One region of the Mucilaginibacter gracilis genome, then DNA from elsewhere that is predicted to be linked to it. Evidence: riboswitches for the same ligand, from Rfam matches in the RefSeq annotation. Region 1 holds a riboswitch; the other holds the start of a gene.

Evidence for each region. Region 1 has a riboswitch for S-adenosylmethionine ahead of metH (methionine synthase). Riboswitches for the same ligand answer to the same signal wherever they lie in the genome.
Region 2: linked by a shared signal. The riboswitch ahead of BDD43_RS02485 (cysteine desulfurase family protein) and the one ahead of metH (methionine synthase) in region 1 are both predicted to bind S-adenosylmethionine.

What each region holds. Positions count from the first base shown of each region.
Region 1 is NZ_RBKU01000001.1:1,927,219-1,932,034, reverse strand. Features, by position in the region: gene murQ (N-acetylmuramic acid 6-phosphate etherase) at 1-632, shown strand, start outside; gene BDD43_RS08290 (hypothetical protein) at 780-1,346, shown strand; gene BDD43_RS08285 (Bax inhibitor-1/YccA family protein) at 1,411-2,145, shown strand; SAM riboswitch class I at 2,307-2,417, shown strand; gene metH (methionine synthase) at 2,571-4,816, shown strand, end outside.
Region 2 is NZ_RBKU01000001.1:592,587-597,402, forward strand. Features, by position in the region: gene BDD43_RS02470 (hypothetical protein) at 1-1,601, opposite strand, end outside; gene BDD43_RS02475 (winged helix-turn-helix transcriptional regulator) at 1,910-2,203, shown strand; gene BDD43_RS02480 (hypothetical protein) at 2,420-2,629, opposite strand; SAM riboswitch class I at 2,767-2,868, shown strand; gene BDD43_RS02485 (cysteine desulfurase family protein) at 2,928-4,058, shown strand; gene BDD43_RS02490 (isopenicillin N synthase family dioxygenase) at 4,179-4,816, shown strand, end outside.

The DNA of each region.
Region 1 (4,816 bases):
TGTTTTACATAGGTGCCGGCACCAGCGGCAGGTTGGCTATTGTTGATGCATCCGAATGCCCGCCAACTTATGGCGTGCCCTTTGATTGGGTTATCGGTATTATTGCCGGTGGCGATAGTGCCATACGCAAAGCCGTTGAATTTGCCGAAGATGATGCCGAACAAGCCTGGAAAGACTTGCAGGAATACAACATTACCGATAAGGATGTTTTGGTAGGCATAGCGGCATCGGGCACTACGCCTTATGTTGTTGGCGGCTTGCAGGCAGCTAACCAAAACAATGTGGTTACAGGCTGTATTGTTTGTAACGAAGGTGGCCCCATAGCCCACGAGGCGCAATACCCCGTAGAAGTGGTTACCGGCCCCGAGTTTGTAACCGGCTCAACCCGCATGAAAGCCGGCACGGCTCAAAAACTGGTTTTAAATATGCTCAGTACATCGGTAATGGTACAACTGGGCCGCGTTAAGGGCAATAAAATGGTTGATATGCAACTATCAAACCATAAACTGATTGACAGGGGAACCCGCATGGTAATGGATGCCACCGGTGCCGACGAGCAAACTGCCGCAAACCTGCTTGAAAAATATGGCAGCGTGCGCAAAGCCGTTGATGAATACATGCAAATGCATTAAATGTGCAGGTGTGCAAACTAATAAATAAAAGCTGTTTGGGATAAGTTTTGATTCCTGATTCTTTTAAAAAGTGAAGCTGGATAAAATGATAAAAACGGTAAAAAACGGTCTTGATTCTTATATCTTGACTCTTGTTTCTTTTTTAACATGCACGAGATAGAACCATATTACCGTTGGAGAGACGATTACATAGCATCAGAAGACGAGCTTTCGCCTTTTTATGCCACCGAATACAGTGAATTTGAGTTTGATAAGCAGGTATACAACTATTTACTGCACCCACAGTGGGATTCGTTTGGCTCAAACACCCTATACCTCAAAGTACTTTATACCGATTACGACCGCAATTACAGCATCATAGAGTTTATTGGCGAATGGAACGATGCCATTGATAACGATGTAATGCTGCTTAAACGCGAAATTATTGAGGTGATGATAAACGAAGGCATCAATAAATTTATATTGATAGGCGAAAACATCTTAAACTTCCACTCGTCCGACGATTGTTATTACGAGGAGTGGTTTCAGGAAGTTGAAGATGGCTGGATAGCGGGTATTAACTTTAGGGACCATGTTATTGATGAGTTTAAACAAAACAACATCGATTATTACATCAACTTCGGCGGTGCATTAGACGACCTGAACTGGCGCACCTTAAAACCCGTGCAAGTATTTAAAAAAGTAGAAGAACAACTGGTAAAACGGTTGAATTAATATCTAAGAGTTTTACTAAATTTGAGCCTGAACCATTAGGCAAACATTAATTAATTTTATACAAATGGAAGAGCAAAAAATAAATTACAGATACGATAGTGTAATACAATTAGACGAAACCGCATCGTCACGCAGATTTTTATCAGGCGTATTTACCTGGATGTTTGCAGCATTAGGTATCTCTGCATTGGTAAGCTATTATTTTACAGGAAGCGAAGCCTTGTTAAAACTGATATTCGACCCAATTACCGGCGGACTAACCGGCTTAGGCTATCTTGCTATTTTTTCACCGGTAATTTTTGCGCTGTTAATGCAAATAGCTTACAATAAAATAGCTTACCCTATACTGGTTTTGCTATTTGTTACCTATGCCACTTTAATCGGCATCAGCTTTAGCTTAATATTTTTAGCCTATTCGGCAACGGCTATATTCGGTGTTTTCATAACAACATCGCTTGTTTTTGGTATTATGGCCATTGCGGGGTATTACACCCATCAAGACTTAACCAAAATGGGTACAATTCTTTACACCATATTTATTGGCCTGTTTATAGCATTCATGGTAAACTTCTTTATCGGTAGTGCCGCTTTAGATTATATTTTAAGCTGCATTGGTGTTGTAGTATTTGTTGGCCTAACGGCTTACAAGGTACAAATGTTAAAACGCATAGGCTCGGGTATGGAATATGGCAGCTTGCCTTCAAAAAAGTTAGCTTTAATTGGCGGCCTTCAATTGTACATTACATTTATTAACTTGTTTATGATGTTACTCCGCCTATTTGGAGGTAGCAGAAGATAATTTCAACAAAATATCAACTCAAAGCCTCCGCCAAAGCGGGGGCTTTGTTGTTTAGGCCGGTGTCGGTCGCTATGGTCAAACCAATGTCTTATCTTAACTCCGGGCTTGGTGTGTTAGTGCGTCGCTCTTGCATCTCTGCCTTTTATTGTGCAACTTTGCGCTGCTTATAGAGAAAGACGGAGGGATTAGACCCTGCGATGTCTTAGCAACCTGTACTTACAAGGTGCTACATTCTACTTAAACCACACTTCGCGGTTTAGGACAGATAAGCGAAAGTCAACACCAATGCCCGACTTTTCGATATAAGCTTGTTTACGTATTGCGATTTGAGTATTGCGTATTGCGATTTTAAGCGAGGCTAAAACCCTTTGTTCAACTTCGTAAAGCTCATCTCATTACGCAATACGCAGTACTCAATACAAAACATGGATATCAGACAACAATTACAAAAACGCATTCTCATTATCGACGGGGCTATGGGCACCATGATACAACGGTATCAGCTCACCGAAGCCGACTTTCGTGGGGAACGTTTTAAAAATCATCATTCGGATTTACAGGGCAATAACGACCTGCTTAACATAACACGCCCCGATATTATTAAGGCCATACATGCCGAATACCTGGAGGCTGGTGCCGATATTATTGAAACCAATACCTTTAGCACACAGGTAATATCCCTTGCCGATTATAAACTGGAAGAACTGGCTTACGAACTGAGCTACGAAGGCGCACGCCTTGCCCGCCAGGTAGCCGAAGAATATACCCTTAAAACCCCCGATAAACCCCGCTTTGTTGCCGGAGCCATCGGTCCAACCAATCGTACAGCATCACTATCACCCGATGTTAACGACCCTGGTTACCGCGCCGTTACGTTTGATGATTTGGTTGATGCCTATTACACACAGGTACGCGGCCTGGTTGATGGCGGTTCGGACGTACTGCTCATCGAAACCATATTTGATACCCTTAACGCCAAGGCAGCCATTTTCGCCATTAAAAAGTACGAAGATGAGTGTATAGCTACCGGTAAAGATTATCCTGCCTTCCGCAAAACGGGCGGCATCATGATCTCCGGCACCATTACCGATGCCTCGGGACGTACCTTATCCGGGCAAACCGTTGAAGCCTTTTGGAACTCCATACGCCATGCCAACTTACTTTCGGTAGGTTTAAATTGCGCTTTGGGTGCTAAAGATATGCGCCCGCATATTGAAGAATTATCCGCAAAAGCGGGCGTATATATTTCGGCCTATCCTAATGCCGGTTTACCCAACGAGTTTGGCGCCTATGACGAGGCTCCACACGAAACCGCCCATTTGGTTGAAGATTTTATGCAAGCGGGTTTAGTCAACATTGTTGGCGGTTGTTGCGGCACAACTCCCGATCACATCAGTTGCATTGCAAAAAAAGCTTACAATTTCCCCCCCAGGCCCATCCCCGTTATTGAAAATAACATGCGCCTGAGTGGTTTAGAAGCTATTACCCTCACCGCCGAAAGCAATTTTGCCAACGTGGGCGAGCGTACCAATATTACCGGATCGCCAAAGTTTAGCAAGCTTATTTTAGCCGAAGATTACGAAGGTGCCTTAGTGGTTGCCCGCCAGCAAGTTGAAGGCGGTGCCCAGGTAATTGATGTAAACATGGACGAGGGGATGATTGATTCGGAAGCCGCCATGACTAAGTTCATGAATTTAATAGCCTCTGAGCCCGATATTGCCAAGCTGCCCATCATGGTCGATTCCAGTAAATGGAGCGTAATAGAGGCTGGCTTAAAGTGCCTACAGGGCAAGGGTATTGTAAACTCCATTTCGCTAAAAGAGGGCGAGGATAAATTCCGCGAATCGGCCCGTAAAATTATGGCTTACGGTGCAGCTACCGTTGTGATGGCGTTTGACGAAACCGGGCAGGCCGATAGTTTGGCCCGTCGTATCGAAATTTGCCAACGCAGCTACAACATACTGGTTAACGAAGTTGGCTTCCCTCCCGAAGATATTATTTTCGACCCCAATATTTTAACAGTTGCCACCGGACTGGAAGAACACAACAACTACGCGGTTGATTTTATTGGAGCCACCCGCTGGATAAAGCAAAACCTGCCGCATGCCAAGGTTAGCGGTGGCGTAAGTAACATATCGTTCTCGTTTAGGGGTAACAATACTGTGCGCGAGGCCATGCACTCGGCCTTTTTATACCACGCCATACAGGCCGGTATGGATATGGGTATTGTTAACGCCGGGATGCTGGAAGTTTACGAAGAAATACCTAAACCACTTTTAGAGCTGGTTGAAGATGTTTTACTAAACCGCCGCGCCGATGCTACCGAACGCCTGGTTGAATATGCCGATACCGTAAAAAGCAAAGGCAAAGAGATTGTTAAGGATGAAGAATGGCGTAAAGACCCGGTTGAAAAACGCCTTTCGCACGCGCTGGTAAAAGGAATTATCGAATATCTGGACGATGATGTAGAGGAGGCCCGCCAAAAATACGCCAAACCCTTAGAGGTTATTGAGGGCCCGCTAATGGACGGTATGAACATTGTTGGCGACTTATTTGGTGCAGGCAAAATGTTTTTGCCGCAGGTAGTAAAATCTGCCCGGGTTATGAAAAAGGCTGTGGCCTACCTGCTGCCTTTTATAGCCGCCGAAAAGGCCCGCGTACTTGCCGCAGG
Region 2 (4,816 bases), 1.3 Mb from region 1:
TCGTTTACCAGAAAATAACATTTTAGCAGACTTACAACATCCCAGTTGTAATGCAGCTGTCTGAGCGCCAGCTTTTGGCTCATGATATGGTCTATATATACCCGGATCTTTTCTTTAACGTCAGGTAACTGGTTATTGATCGTTTTCCATAAGTGTTTTTCATGCAAACTGACAGCAATGATTGCTTCTATATGCTCGTTAAAGCCTTCAGTCCCTTCCTTTAAATCATCAAAAAAAGTGTAATAGTCCGTGTAGAAACGATAACCATCAATCTTGCCTAGATGGTTTCGGACCGAAAAAAAAGTTTCTACGTCAAATGCACCTCCCCGCGTCTTGGGCATGTATGGAGGGCACTGTAATTCGATTTCACTGAAATGCTTTAATTCCAACACCCGTAAGCGTTCCTCAATATACTTGATAGCGGGGGTCTTATTAAATATCTCGATCTGCCGGTACCTGTTCAACAGGGTGATTTCTTGGCAGTGTTCACAGATTTTAGAAGACGAGGCGGGAGGAATATGTAAATTTACGCCAAAGTAAATTTTAAGCGGGGCCAGCTTTTCCTCGTCTTTATGAACGGAAGCGGTACCCTCTGGCGACTGCAATAATTTAACCTTAAGCTCCTGCACTTTTGAAAAGAACTCGCGGTCAAAATCTTCCAGACGACCAATCAACGAAATAACCGTGATTTTGTTCAGCTCAAAAACGCTGAGCGCGTCCACCATTTGGATGATGGAATCGCCGGTGAAAGACCCCATATCGACGACGATCGCGTTTTTGCCCTTCAATCTTTCATTGTAACTTTTCTGGGGAATAATGAACCGCCACCCCTTGTTTGTATCAAAACGCTGCAAGGGTATAATATTGCTGTATTTGACACCGAAAAGTTCCTGGAAATCGATCTTGTGTAAATGCTCTATTCCGGAAAACACAGGGTAAAAAATAAAGTCATCCTCGTTGCCTGCAAACTCGTCACGTTTGCTCTTTGAAGACTTTTTGGCATTGATGCTTCCTTGTATCTTATTAAGCTGCCAGAGAAATTTATCTTTGACGACGCTAAAATCATCGAAGTCCGAATGACTTTTTAATGCGGAAGTTTCACATAGATAATCAATTTGGCGAATGGCTGACCTGATAAAATAATTGACATCGAGATTCTCCTCCTTCGCTTTAATCTTTTTCAGTACATTCTCTATCAACGCGATACCATAATTCTTAACAGATGATTTTTTATCAAAAGGGTCTTTCGGCGAAGTGAAAAGCTGCGCCGGGGTTATAAAGTAGCTGTGATGCAGCGAATTTTGTGCGAAATGGCCTATCCGCATGCAATCTTCGGGCAGCTGTCCCAAAAAATCCAGCACATGGTTGTAAACGATACTATCCTCTTCGCTATGCTTTGACCTGAAAGTTACCCTGGAATTGAGGATAGGGTTGATTCTAACGGGCGTTTTTCCAGGGTAAGGGTTGGTCAGGTGTTTATATATCCTCTTTTTTTTCAGCGAGACGATGTTTTTTTCGTCAAAATCATCATATCGGAAATACTTTGAAGGGCGATAGAGTTTATTCTCCTTGCCTTCCAAGCGTACCCTGGTATCGACCACAGAAATCACGCAAGATATCTGCGGACGTAATGCGGGTGCCGTGTCGAGCGACGATATACTTTTATAGATCTGGTCTGTAACCCTTCCTGAAAACCGGACTGCTTGTGGTGCGAATACTATTTTTGAGAGTCTGACTAACCAATCAGATGGCTTGTCAAGAAAGTCTGCTCAAAATCAATATATTAGACTGCTCAAAATCAATATATTAGACTGCTCAAAAATAACTTTGTAACCTATTTGAAACTTCAAATGAAACTATCTTTTGAATTAGATGCGCTCACCACCGGGCGATCCGCGACACCATGGATATGCTATCCGGAAAATGGAAAATCCGAATAATTGGCTCCCTTAGTTTCGGGAAAAAGCGATTCATGGAACTCATTGCAAATATTGAGGGTATTGCAGCCAAAATGCTATCCAAAGAATTGCAGGAACTGGAGTTAAATGGATTAGTTAAGCGTACTGTCCTGGAAACAAAACCCATAACAGTTCAATATGAACTTACTGGCTACGGAAGATCGCTAAAACCAATTATTGATGAAATGGCCGTTTGGGGAAAGCAACACAGGAAAAACATCATTAAGGAAATGACCACCTCGTAGAATTTAAAACACGTCAGGTTGACGATGAAAAAATTAGGTGGTAAATAGATGTGAATACTGCTTCATCAGATGAGTAATATGTCTGTTGCTTTATTTACAAGATCGGCGAAATAAAGGCCTTAACCTCTTAAAAAAAAGTAAAGCCCCTGATGGGCAGGGGCATTTACTAACCAATTATAAACCTAATATGAAAAGAATTCTTATTTCACACAGAAGTCAAAAAAGATGCTCCGTAAAGTATGAATCGTGTAACGATCTCATATGATTCGAATAAGCGTCGTTCCAAACCGGCAGGTCATCATTCCATGTCAATGATGTCGAAACCCATATCAGCCGGCTGTCATCAGCAGGCTTGCTTTCTTTGCCGTAATAAAGGAATGAAGTGATCCTTTTCCAAATGTTTTTTAACGATCCTTCCAACGCCATTTTTTAAATTACATGAGCCCCTATTTTGAGTACTTCCTTGACAAATCTATACAAAGAATTGTACTTTTCAAATTAATTCTATAAAAACTATAGACTTTATAGAATATAATCTATATTTGCTGGTGAAACGTTCTTTATACTTATCCAGAAAGACCGAGGGAATGGCCCTGTGACGTCTTAGCAACCTCTATTGAATATAAAAGGTGCTAACTCCAACTCCTCCGGGAGAACGATAAGAATACATAGCTGTCCCACAGCTTTCTGGCGATAGGTAGATAAGACATAAAAAATAAAAAAGATGAATATTTATCTCGACAATGCTGCCACCACTCCGCTCCACCCCCAGGTACTGGAAGCGATGACCCCTTACCTTTTGAATCATTTTGGAAATCCTTCTTCAAACCACGGTGCAGGAAGAGAAGCCAGGGCCGCTTTGGAAAGTTCCCGCAAGAGGATAGCCACCTTATTGAATGCAGAAGCGGAAGAGATCATTTTTACCTCAGGCGGAACCGAAGCAGATAACATCGCCATCGTTTCAGCGGTGACGGCCAACCGGATCGACCATGTGATCACCACGGTATTCGAACATCCAGCCGTTTTACAAACACTGAGATCCTTAAGTCAGCAATATCATACCCGTATCAGCTTTATCAGGCACGACAAAAAAGGCAATCTAGACCTGAAACATCTCGAATATTTGCTAATGACCAATACACGTAACCTGGTATCTGTTATGCACGCCAATAATGAAGTGGGTAACCTGAATGATATCGAATTTATCGGCGATCTCTGTGAAAAATACGGTGCTCTGTTTCATACGGATACGGTACAGACCATGGGACATTATCGGCATGATCTCAGTAAATTAAAGGTGCATTTTTTGGCGGCCTCGGCGCACAAGTTTCACGGGCCTAAGGGTGTTGGATTTTTGTATTGCCGAAAAGGGCAGCAGCTGAACCGGATCATCCATGGCGGGGGGCAGGAAAGCGGCGCACGTGCGGGTACTGAAAACATACCGGGTATTGTTGGAATGGCCAAAGCATTGGAGATCGCTTGTAACCATATCGAAGAAGACAGCAAATATATCAGCCAGTTAAAAAGCTCGCTGGCCGGCAACTTAACAGAAATATTGCCGGACCTCCGGTTCAACGGAAATTCAGCGCATCCCGATAAAAGTCTTTATACGGTTTTAAGCGTGAGCCTTGCGCCTGCAGACATTGATTTACTCCACTACCTGGATAGTGAAGGTATAGCGGTATCCGGTGGCAGCGCCTGTTCAGGTGGGTCGCCTTCCCTGGTACTCAAAGCGCTCGGGGCGGATCCTGCACGAATAACTATCCGCTTTTCATTCAGTAAATTCAATACACCTGAAGAGATCGAACGGGTGGTAGAAAAACTGGCAGCGGTTTACAATTCGGTGGCAGCCTGAATGATCCAATGACCTTTTTTGGAAGTTAGGAATATGCAAGCTGCATTAAATTAACTACGATAAGAAAATCCGCTTAGCATAGTACCTTAAATCGCTTATATTAGGTCTTGAACTTATATCATGCATAAAACAATTATCCCCATCATCGACTTCCAGCAAATAGACAACCCGGAACATCAGGTTACCATCGCCAGGCAAATCTATCATGCCTGTACCGAGCATGGTTTCTTTTATGTTTCGGGTCACGACGTGGACGATGAACTGCAAGGCGAATTGATGGAAAAAAGCAAACTCTTTTTCGCGCTCGTGGAAAGCGAAAAATTAAAGATCGCCATGGCGAAAGGCGGCAGCGCCTGGCGGGGATTTTTCCCGGTTAACGCGGAACTTACGTCTGGCAAACCTGATAAAAAAGAAGGCCTGTATTTTGGCACCGAATTGCCCGATGATCATCCCAAGGTTAATGCAGGTATACCGTTACATGGCCGAAATTTATTTCCCGACTACCCACCAGGCTTTGACCAAACCGTGTTGGCTTATGTAGATGCCGTGACCGAAACCGCACAGCTTGTTATGAAAGGAATCGCGCTCAGTTTAGGTTTGCCGGCAAATTACTTTTATTCAAAATACACCAGCGACCCGCTTATCCTTTTCCGTATTTTTCATTATCCTACCCAAGCGCCAAAGCCTGCACAATGGGGAGTCGGAGAGCATACCGACTATGGCTTACTAACGGTGTTATTACAAGATTCGGTGGGTGG